Regions from separate parts of the Bacillus sp. FAU20 genome, predicted to be linked through region 2. Evidence: predicted binding sites of a transcription regulator. Region 2 holds the regulator's gene; the other holds the start of a gene.
The links. Region 2 encodes Rex, which represses fermentation and respiration genes when NADH is low (regulators of the CRP and FNR family bind a similar motif). Its sites were predicted from a motif close to TTGTGAAATATTTCACAA; they were not measured.

Region 1 (6,074 bases), on a different contig from region 2:
ACTTTAAGCTATGCTTCAGTTGATAAAATGCTGAAAAAGCATATGGGATTAAAATAGCTGAAGATGCTAAAGAGAATGCAAAGTTATACGCCTGATCAGAAACGACGAATGTTAACAAGAATATTTGTATTAAACCATTTGTTATCCATAATGAATTTACTGGAGCCTTATTTTTATTTTCTTTTGCGAACCATTTTGGAAATACTCCATCTTTAGCCGCTAAATATGGAATTTCAGAAGCGAGCAAAGTCCAACCTAACCAAGCACCTAATACAGAGATGACCAAACCTAAATTAATAAAGATAGCACCCCATTTTCCAACAACACTTTCAAATAAATAAGCCATAGCCGGATTTTTCAAACCTGCAATATCTGCTTGCTGCATAAGTCCAAGAGACAATAATGTGATTAAAATGTAAATGATGAGTGTACCAATTAAGCCAATAACGGTTGCTTTCCCTACATCACTTCTATTTTTTGCTCGACTGGATAAAACAACAGCCCCTTCTACCCCAATAAATACCCATAAAGTTACAAGCATTGTACTTTTAACTTGGCTGCCAACTGCTCCCCATGAAAAAGAACCAGTTTGCCCCCAAAATCCATCTAAGAACGTATCAATATGAAACGCGAAGATTCCTATGACAATAAATACAAATACAGGTACTAATTTTGCGATTGTAGTTACTAAATTCACAAGGGCTGCTGATTGAACTCCACGTAAAATTAACATGTGAACACACCATAATAATACGCTTGCACCAATAATAGACGCTACATTTTGCCCGCCTTCAAAGATCGGGAAGAAATATCCTAATGAAGAGAACAATAATGTACCGTAAGCTACATTCCCAAGCCAAGCAGATAGCCAGTATCCCCACGCACTATTAAATCCCATAAAATTACCAAACCCTGCTTTTGCATAGCTAAAAATACCACCATCTAAATCTGGTCGTTTTACAGTGAGATTTTGAAAAGATAATCCGAGTGCAATCATTCCAATTCCTGTTATAACCCAACCAATAATAATGGATCCCGCACCAGCACCTTTTGCCATATCACTTGCTAAATTAAATGCTCCACCACCAATCATAGACCCAACTACAAGAGCCGTTAGTGTAAACAACCCTAATTTCTTATCTTCACCCATTCCACTCACCTCTCTTTAATTGCAATAACAATACAAAAGCAATAGTGAATGATAGTGTCTAAAGGAGGAGAAAGAAGAAAGGAAAACTCCCTTTCTTCTTTACTCCATGTTTCCTAAAGTAGCTGCCATAACCGCTTTAATTGTATGCATTCTATTTTCAGCTTGATCAAACACTTTTGAATGTTTACTGCGGAATACTTCGTCAGTTACCTCCATTTCTTTCAACCCATATTTCTCATAAACTTCTTCGCCATACATCGTTTCAACATCATGAAATGCAGGTAAACAATGTAAGAAAATCACGTTTTCATTCCCTGTTTCTTTAATCATTTTCATATTTACTTGATAAGGTTTCAATAACTCCACACGTTCAGCAAATTTTTCTTCTTCCCCCATAGACACCCATACATCTGTATAAATTACATCTGCATTCGCAACAGCTTCTTCCACATTACTTGTTATCATTACCTGTTCGTTATATTTTTTTGCTAAATCAATTACTTCTTGTGCAGGCCATAAAGATTCCGGTGTACAAATACGTACATCCATTCCAATGATTGCTCCACCAACTAGTAAACTATTAGCAACATTATTTCGTCCATCTCCAACATAAACGAGCTTCACATTTTTTAATTTTCCTATATGTTCTCTAATTGTTAATAAATCTGCTAGTGTTTGTGTTGGATGCCACATGTCTGTTAATCCATTCCAAACCGGCACACCAGAATTTTGTGCTAAAGATTCTACAGTTTCATGACTAAATCCACGAAACTCAATTCCGTCAAACATACGCCCTAACACTTTTGCTGTATCCTCTACAGATTCTTTTTTCCCAAGTTGAATATCACCTTTCCCTAAATATTCAGGATTTGCCCCTAAATCTGTACATGCTACTGTAAATGCACAACGCGTACGAGTAGAAGTTTTTTCAAATAAGAGCGCTACATTTTTACCTTCTAAATAATGATGCGGGATACCATTTTTCTTTTTCTCTTTTAATTCTGCTGCCAAATCTAGAAAATATAACAATTCTTCTTGTGTAAAATCTTTTTCTGCTAGAAAGCTTCTTCCTTTTAAATTTGGTCTAGTCATTAACATACTTCATCCCTACTTTCTCCGTTATTTATACTAAATATCTTTACGAACAATTGGCATACTCATGCAACGTGGACCCCCACGACCACGAGATAATTCCGAACTTAGCACCTCAATCACTTCTATACCATGTTCCCGTAATAACGTATTGGATACATAGTTGCGATCATATGTAACAACTACACCTGGCGCGATTGCTAATGTGTTCGAGCCATCATTCCATTGTTCACGAGCAGAAGCAATTACATCTCCTCCTCCACATGGAATAAGAACTAATTCACTTAAGCCTAATATCTCTTTTAATGCTTCCATTAAAGAAGTACGATGTGTAATTTTAAGAGTTTCCTCATCTGATCCTTTTTCTAAAATATAAATATTCATATTCCCTTTTGGCCCTTGAATGGCTGGGTGAATTGTAAACTTGTCATAATCAACCATTGTAAATACTGTATCTAGATGCATAAATGCTCGGCATTTTGGAATTTCTATTGCTAACACTTTCTTAATTTTATTTTGTCGGCTAAAGAGATTTTTAGCTAAACGTTCAATTGCTTTAGCTGAAGTACGAGCAGATACTCCAATCGCAATTGTTTCTTCATTTAAAATTAGCTCGTCGCCACCTTCAATTGGAAATTTATAATCACGATCTAACCAGATTGGTACAGTATGTTTTGCGAATCTTGGATGATATTTAATGATGTACTCCATGAACAATGATTCACGTCTACGCGCTGGTTCTCTCATCTTATTTATCGTTAAGCCATCGCCCACGCTAGCTGCTGGATCACGAGTAAAATATAAATTAGGCATTGGATCTAAGTAAAACGGATAGTGATCTTCCATTAATTCATATAAATGTGTCTTCTTACTTGTTTCAATTTCGTTTTTCCGTACACCGCCCATAATTTTTTGAATTAATTCTTCATTTGAAAAGGAAAGTAAATATTCTTTTAAAGTTTGATGTGCAACATTTACGTCGGCCTGTCCTTCTTTTAAAATACGATCAACAAATTCTTCTCGAAGTTTTTTATCTACTAACGCCTCAGCGGCTAGTTTTTCTAAATAAAGAACTTCAACACCCCGATTGCGTAACGTTTGTGCAAAATAATCATGCTCTTTTTGAATAATTGGTAAGTATGGAATATCGTCAAATAATAATTGCTGCAAATAATCTGGCGTCAAGTTTTCCACTTCTTTACCCGGTCGTTTTAATAAAACCGTTTGTAATTCCCCAATTTCTGAAGTAACATGTATCGGATGTTTCATTTGTTGTACCTCCTTTTAAATATGTTTGATGTCTTACAAGTACATAATAAATGCTCTGCACTTTCATCTTTGTGAAAGCATCCACATTATCATTGTGAAATATTAAACAAGTTATTTTTTTAAAATCATACGAATATGTATTTTTATAACAAACTATCTCGCTTTCTCAATAAAAAATACATATATTATGCATATATGTTGAATATTTAACTTCCGTATTTAAACAAAAATCCTGTTTTTAATTTTATTAAAAACAGGATTTTTGTATCTAAATAATTAAATTTAATCTTTCTTCTATAATCTCCCTATCTGATTTCGACTGTGAAATTATAAGGCATGTATCATTTCCACATATACATCCTATTTTTTCTTTCCAATCTAACTCATCAAATAAAACACCAATAACATGTGCATTACCAGGTAATGTTTTAATAACCATTAATTGATCTACACAATCAATTTTTACAACAACTTCTCGTAATTTTTTCTTCAACTTTATATCAGTTTGTAAATGCTCTTCTGAGAAAACTTTATATATCATTAATCCTTCTTGAGAAGGTACCTTCGTTAAGTTTAACTCACGAATATCGCGAGAAACCGTAGCTTGTGTTACTAATACACCTTTTTTTGCTAACAATTCTACTAATCTTTCTTGCTTATCTATTTCATACTCCTTTACAAATTGTTTAATTAACCGTTGTCTTTTTTCTTTTTTCATAAAAGACACCCCTTTTAATATTATAGCTCGCTATAATTTTCATCCGAAAGGGACAGAAAAGAATGTTGCGGAAACGTTCATAGTTTAACTGTAAATATTAAATCAAGCTAAATAAAAAAGAGAAGAACAGCATTCTGTTCTTCCTTTTACATTGAAAATCGTTCAATTGTTTGTTTCAAATCAGTTGCTTGCTTCTCTAAATCCTTTAATAATTGATCGATTACTATCATATTTTTAGACTGTTGTAGCGTCACACGCGCCACTTCTTGCGAACCAGCTGACGTTTCTTCAGCAATTGCTGCTACAGCTTTTGTTTGTGCTCCTGTTTGATGAATGTGGCTCACTTGTTCATTCATATAACTACTAATTTGCTGAGTTGCATCGGCTACTTCCATAACACTTGATGACATTTCTTTTAAAATTAATTCCGTAGCTTCCCCACGTTTCGCCTCTTCTTTAGCTATTTTCACTTGTTCTGTCATTTTCATTGCAACTTGTTGTACTTCATCTTGCATATTCCGTAATAACTGCGATATGTTTCTTGCAGAATGATCACTTTCATCAGCAAGTTTACGTACTTCTTCCGCAACAACCGCAAAACCTCTTCCATGCTCTCCTGCGCGAGCTGCCTCAATAGAAGCATTTAGTGCTAATAAATTCGTTTGGCTAGCAATCGCACTCACAACAGACACAATATGTTCTACTTGTTTCATTCGTTCTTCTAACTTCTGTACATTTTGCATTGAATCTTCATTTTCTTTTGCCAATGTTTGAATACCTTGAATTAAAGACGTAAAAACACGAGTACTATGCCCTAAAGCTTCAACCATTTCTGAAGACAATGTATCAGACTGCTTCGCTTTTTCTTCTACTTCACTTGCAATAGACGTCGTTGTATCAACAGCAGAAACAATTGCTTGAATTGATGCCGCTGATTGCTCAGCGCCTGAAGAAATCTCTGCAAGTGTCTCAGATACACCTTGCGCTTGTCTCGTTGCTTCGCCTGTTTGTTTTCTAATCTGCTGTACTTGATTATTTGTATACGAAAATGTTGTATCAATATTTTTTACCATGCCCCTTAAGTTTCCTAACATCATATTAAATGCAACACTTAAAGATTTAATTTCATCATCTGTCTTCGGTAATGGAACATCTTCACGAATATCACCCTCAGCTGCTTTTCTTGCCGCTTCCTCTAACTTGCGAAGTGGTTTAATTAAAAATACGGCTGCTCCATATGCTAAAATTCCAGACCATACTACCCCTAATAACATAACGATAATATTATATACAGTTTGACTTACATAACTTTGAAAATAATCGTATATCACGTAAATAAAAAATATACTTGTTGAATATGTAATAAAAGCTAAAACTGTAGTGAATAGCATAAGTTGTGTACGTAATCCAAAAGAAAATGTTTTCCTTTCTTTTTCCATCTTCCCTTTCCCCCTTTTTATAAGCAATATAAATACTACCTATATATTATTATCCATATTTTCATTATAGAAGGATATAGAGATTTTAAAAATATTATTTCTTTGAATATCAAATTGCACGAAAAAAATAAAGGATTCTGACAATTTATGACTAATAACAGAAATAAGGGGCAACATTTGTAAAATATATTTTTAACTGGGGGTTTTTTATGATTCAAGTTCAAAATCTAGTAAAATCATTCGGTTCACTTGATGTGTTAAAAGGAATTGATTTAGAAGTAAAAGAAAAAGAAGTTGTTGTTTTAATTGGTGCCAGTGGTTCTGGTAAAAGTACATTACTTCGCTGTCTTAACTTTTTAGAAATGTACGATGAAGGCGAAATTCACTTACAAGGTGAGCGAATTGA
Region 2 (6,074 bases):
TTCACTAAATTTAATATCTTTTGCCATAATAATTGACCCCCTTGGATTTTTTAAGATTTATATAATTAACCGATAACTGCTAAAATGTCACTTTCACGTAAAATCAAGTAGTCTGTACCTTCATATTTCACTTCAGTACCTGCATATTTTGAGAAGATGATAAGATCACCTGCTGCTACCTCTAAAGCAACACGCTCACCATTCTCAAGCACTCGACCAGTACCTACTGCAACAACTTTACCCTCTTGTGGTTTTTCTTTTGCAGTATCTGGTAATACAATACCACTTGCTGTTTTTTCTTCTGCTTGAACAAGCTCAATTACAACGCGATCACCTAATGGCTTTAGCATGAACAATAACCTCCTCATTTTGTTATGTAAATTTCTTTTATTAGCACTCAAGTCATCCGAGTGCTAACACACTTATAATAATAAATAATCTCAATTTCTTTTGCAAGTAAAAAAATCATAATTTTTTCGCAAATTACTATATAAACTTTCTATATAGAATACCGCCTTTACTATATGAATCGTTGTTTCCCCTACTCGTATGTTACAATATGAAAGACACCCTAAGTTGTTTTCGCTAAACGTACAACTTTTTCCTGTCTCCTACTTTAATTTCAAATAAAGATTTACAAAAAAATCATAATTCGAATGAAAGTTTATATCGTAGATAACATATTTACATGTTATCCTACCTTATCTCATACACTAGAGTTAGAAAGGATGGTTAAACCATTTGAAGAAACAATACTGGTGGATTATCGTTACATACATTTTAATGCAGTTATCTGGCGTTGTTGGATTACCACTTCTCCTAAAAACAGGACTCTATGATAATAGAGGATTTACCATTGAGGAAAAAGGACAAATCATAATGGGACACTGGGCAATTATTAGCTTCTTTGTTGCATTATGTATCATACTTTGGTTACTTAGAACAGATATTCGTGACAGGCATTTAGATGCAATGCGCTCTTCTGTCCCAGCTACTATTGGATGGATTTTCATCGGGTTCTTCTTAGCTTTCTTTTCACAAATAGTTGCCGGTATGATCGAGATGCAGCTACTAGGAATTAAGCAAGGTTCAGAAAATACAATGAAACTGATGGAAATTGCAAGAACGACACCTTGGTTCCTTATTGTCGTATCTATAATCGGACCTATCTTAGAAGAAATCGTATTTAGAAAAATTTTATTTGGTGCACTTTATAAGAAGTTTAACTTCTTTATTGCAGCTATCATTAGTTCGCTTGTATTCGCAGCAATTCATTTTGATTTTACTCACTTATTGGTATACACTGCTATGGGGCTCGTATTCGCCTTCTTATATGTGAAGACGAAACGTATTATCGTTCCGATTGCAGCTCATGTTGCGATGAATACATTAGTTGCTATTGGGCAAATTTTTATGAGCAATGAGCAAATTCAAGAAATGATTAAAGAAGCTGAAAAAATGCAAGGCTTTATCGGAGGATTTTTTGTATGAGAAACTCACCATTGTTCATGGCTGCACTATACTTCCTTCTTGGATGTATCTTTACACGCTTGGCCATTACGAACGTGACAGATACAATCTGGAATATGTGGACAATACTATTTGCAGTTATGGCAACAATTGATTTTAATTTGGCACTTCGCCTTATATTAGTTAAATTCACAAAGAAGAAACAATAATAAAACGCAGAGGTCGCTTCCTCTGCGTTTTATTGTGGATAGTTTTTCAAAAAGTAAACTAATGTTTGTAACTCTACAGCTAAGTCAATATGATGAATTCTAATATTCTCTGATACGTTTAATCGCGCTGGTGTGAAATTCAAAATACCGTGCACGCTCGTTTCAGCTAATCTATCTGCTACAGCTTGTGCTACTGTGGCTGGTACTGTTAATATTGCCACTTGTATATCATTTGATAATCTCTCTTCTAATTCATCTAAATGATATACAGGAATGCCCCCGATTTCTGTTCCAACTTTCTCTTCACTAACATCAAATGCCATTTCAATTTTTGTATTATTGTTTTTCGTGAAATTATAATGTAAGAAAGCGGTCCCTAAATTACCTACTCCAATAAGTGCTACACGTGTTATATCATCTTGATCAAGTGTTTCGCGGAAAAATGATAATAAATAATTTACGTTATATCCATATCCCTTTTTCCCTAACGCTCCAAAATACGAAAAATCTCTTCGTATTGTTGCGGAATCTACTTTTACTGCCTCACTCAATTCGGCCGATGAAACACGCTGCTTACCAGAAAGAGATAAGTTTTGGATAAATCGATAGTATAGAGGCAATCTTTTAGCAGTGGCTTGTGGAATCTTTTGCTGATCCATATGACCTCTCCTCTCTTCCTATCATTATTCATATACTTTAATCAAATACAGAAGTTTAGCACTCATTAAATTCCTTGTATAATAAAGAGAAGAAGTATTCTCTCTTTATTTTAAACTATACACTATTTTTAGTATGATTGAGAAATATAAACATGGCAAAGTTAAGAAATTATTTGAGGTGAAAACATTGATTTTATTACAAGTAAACGCGCTTTCGAAATTATACGGTGCAGAAACAATTCTGGCAAACATAAAATTGGAAGTACAAACAAAAGATCGTATCGCATTAGTTGGAAGGAATGGAGCAGGAAAATCTACATTATTAAAAATAATCGCTGGTGAATTATCTCATGATGGTGGCGAAATTATAAAACCAAAAGATGTCTCAATCGGATATTTAGCTCAAAATACTGGACTAGAAACGTCTTTAACAATTTGGGATGAAATGCTAACCGTCTTTACCCACTTACAGCAAATGGAGACAAAACTTCGAAGGCTTGAGCAAGAAATGGGAAAAGAAGAAAACTTTTCAAACGAAGCTACATATGAAAGATTGTTAGCTGAGTATGACCAATTGCAACTCAATTATAAAGATCAAGGTGGATATCAATATGAAGCGGATATTCGCTCCATTTTAAGCGGCCTTGGCTTCCCAGTTGAAACGCACCAGACGACGATTTCTACTTTAAGCGGCGGGCAAAAAACAAGATTAGCTCTCGGGAAATTATTATTAACAAAACCAGACTTACTTATTTTGGATGAGCCTACAAACCATTTAGACATCGAAACATTAACGTGGCTTGAGCAATATTTACAAGGTTATCCTGGCGCAATATTAATCGTTTCACATGACCGTTATTTCTTAGACAAACTCGTTACACAAGTATATGAAATTTCGAATAAAGAAAGCAGACGATTTGTTGGTAACTACAGTAAATATTTAGACTTAAAATCAGCATTATATGAGCAAGAAATGAAACGTTACGAAAAACAACAAGATGAAATCGCAAAACTTGAGGACTTCGTTCAAAAGAATATAGCTCGCGCTTCTACAACGAAACGGGCTCAAAGTCGCCGTAAACAACTAGACAGAATGGAATTATTAACAAGACCATTAGGGGATTCTAAGTCAGCATCATTCCACTTCGATATTGAAAAGCAAAGTGGAAATGATGTTTTACAAGTAAATGATGCAACCATCGGCTATGATGAGAACCCTATAATTGAACATGTAACTATGCGCTTAACTCGCGGAGATAGTGTTGCTTTAGTTGGTCCAAATGGAATTGGGAAATCCACATTATTAAAGTCTATTGTGAATAAGTTACCACTATTAAATGGTGATGTTTCTTTCGGATCAAATGTATCTGTTGGTTATTATGATCAAGAACAAGCAAACTTAACATCTTCTAAACGGGTTTTAAATGAACTATGGGATGAATATCCACTGCAACCTGAAAAAGAAATCCGTACTATACTCGGGAATTTTTTATTCACAGGAGATGATGTACTGAAACCAGTATCTTCCCTTAGTGGTGGACAAAAAGCTCGATTAGCTCTTGCAAAACTTATGATGCAAAAATCAAATTTATTAATTCTAGATGAGCCTACGAACCACCTTGATTTAAATAGTAAAGAAATTTTGGAGAATGCTTTAATTGATTACCCAGGGACTCTTCTATTCGTCTCACATGACCGCTACTTTATTAACCGTGTAACAACGACTGTGGTTGAGTTATCAACAGAAGGTGCACAGGAATATTTAGGGGATTACGATTACTACGTTGAAAAGAAAAATGAAATGATTGAACGTGCAGAACTTGAACAGCAAGAAAGTGACATTCCTGTTCAAAAGGTGGTTGCACAAGAGAAATTAAATTATTTAGAAGAAAAAGAGCGTAAAAAACTAGAGCGTCAACGCACTAGAAAAATTGAAGAGCTAGAACAAAGTATATTAGAATTAGAAGAAGAAATTGCTACGTTAGAAGATCAACTTTGCTTACCAGAAATATATGCAGATTATGAAAAAGCTAGTGAAATTACAACTAAAAAGCAAACGCTACAAGAACAACTTGAAACTTGTATGGCAGAATGGGAAGAGCTGCATGTATAAGCATATTTAAATAAAGAAGATGTCTCATAAGTCAGGATTTTTGACTATGCGACATCTTCTTTTCTTTTAATACAGAAACAATTTTTTGAGTATATCAATCGTAACTTAGAATATACTAACGATTTTTCAAATATATCTATCGTAACCCTATATATATTAACAATTTGACACGAAATATCGATTTAACGACAAAGATTGACAATATTAGCATCTTCTATAATGGGGTGATGTTTCAAAATGTTTTTCGGGGATATCTTCTTGCCTTTTATTTCCCGAAAAAGAACAAATTCAAAGGTCTGACATCATCCTATTTATCCACAAGTTTATACACATATCCACCTTTATAAAATAAACCTTAAAATAACTTTTCCACATTATCCACAATCAACAAAAAAGTTATCAACATTTTATATACACAATAAAACCCATATTATCAACAGACAATATGGGTTTTATCCACAACCTGTGGTTAATTATGTGCATAACTATGCTTCAATATCTAATCCTGGATTTGCATTTAAGGCTAATGTTGCACGCTTACCTTGTTCATAAGCAATTGTCCCTGCCGCTGCAATCATCGCTGCATTATCTGTGCATAAAGATAGCGGCGGAATAATTAATTCAATGTTTTCTTTTTGTGCAAATTCCTCTTCTAATCGCGCACGAAGTCCTTTATTAGCAGCTACTCCACCAGCAAGAAGTAATTGCTTTACATTATAAGCTTCTGCTGCACGAGCTGCTTTCGTTACAAGTACATCTATTACACTTTCTTGGAAACTTGCCGCTAAATCTTCTGGCGCAATTTCTATACCGCGTTGTTTTGCATTATGCACAGTGTTGATAACTGCTGATTTCAATCCACTAAAGCTAAAATCATATGAATCCGGTTCTAGCCATGCACGAGGCAAATCAATTGTCGGTTCTCCTTCATGTGCAAGGCGATCAATATGAGGACCACCTGGATATGGCATAGATAACGTACGAGCTACTTTATCATATGCTTCTCCAGCTGCATCGTCTCGTGTTTCACCAATTACTTCAAATGAACCATGTTCTTTCATATAAACAAGTTCTGTATGCCCACCAGATACAACAAGTGATAATAACGGGAATTGAACTTCTTTTACTAAACGGTTCGCATAAATATGACCAGCAATATGATGAACACCGACTAACGGAATATCATGTGCAAACGCTACTGCCTTCGCTGCATTTACTCCAATTAGAAGTGCTCCTACTAAACCAGGACCTTCTGTTACAGCAATTGCATCAATATCATCAAATGTGATGTTTGCTTCCTTTAAAGCTTCTTCTAACACAACTGTAATTTCTTCTACATGATGACGGGATGCAATCTCTGGTACAACGCCGCCAAAACGTTTATGACTTTCAATTTGTGATGCAACGACATTCGCAATAATTTCCGTTCCATTTTTAACAACTGCTACTGCTGTTTCATCACAACTTGTTTCAATACCAAGTATAATCGTATTTTTTTCCATTATATATTCACCCACATTACGAGACCATCTTCCTGATTGTCTGCATAGTATCGTTTACGAATCCCACCATTTTGAAATCCGTATTTTCTGTATAACTGCTTTGCTACTTCATTTGATACAC

Region 1: the regulator Rex is predicted to act here: its motif matches at 3,604-3,621, upstream of arcA (arginine deiminase).

The regions. Positions count from the first base shown of each region.
Region 1 is NZ_JBVYHY010000027.1:69,347-75,420, reverse strand. Features, by position in the region: gene arcD (arginine-ornithine antiporter) at 1-1,150, opposite strand, end outside; gene argF (ornithine carbamoyltransferase) at 1,250-2,248, opposite strand; gene arcA (arginine deiminase) at 2,279-3,511, opposite strand; gene argR (arginine repressor) at 3,780-4,229, opposite strand; partial or broken gene AC0OM3_RS26090 (methyl-accepting chemotaxis protein) at 4,376-4,948, opposite strand; partial or broken gene AC0OM3_RS26085 (HAMP domain-containing protein) at 5,318-5,503, opposite strand; gene AC0OM3_RS26080 (amino acid ABC transporter ATP-binding protein) at 5,878-6,074, shown strand, end outside.
Region 2 is NZ_JBVYHY010000017.1:45,947-52,020, reverse strand. Features, by position in the region: gene groL (chaperonin GroEL) at 1-27, opposite strand, end outside; gene groES (co-chaperone GroES) at 66-350, opposite strand; gene AC0OM3_RS12635 (CPBP family intramembrane glutamic endopeptidase) at 742-1,491, shown strand; gene AC0OM3_RS12630 (YdiK family protein) at 1,488-1,679, shown strand; gene AC0OM3_RS12625 (redox-sensing transcriptional repressor Rex) at 1,709-2,338, opposite strand; gene AC0OM3_RS12620 (ABC-F family ATP-binding cassette domain-containing protein) at 2,526-4,451, shown strand; gene tsaD (tRNA (adenosine(37)-N6)-threonylcarbamoyltransferase complex transferase subunit TsaD) at 4,937-5,953, opposite strand; gene rimI (ribosomal protein S18-alanine N-acetyltransferase) at 5,953-6,074, opposite strand, start outside.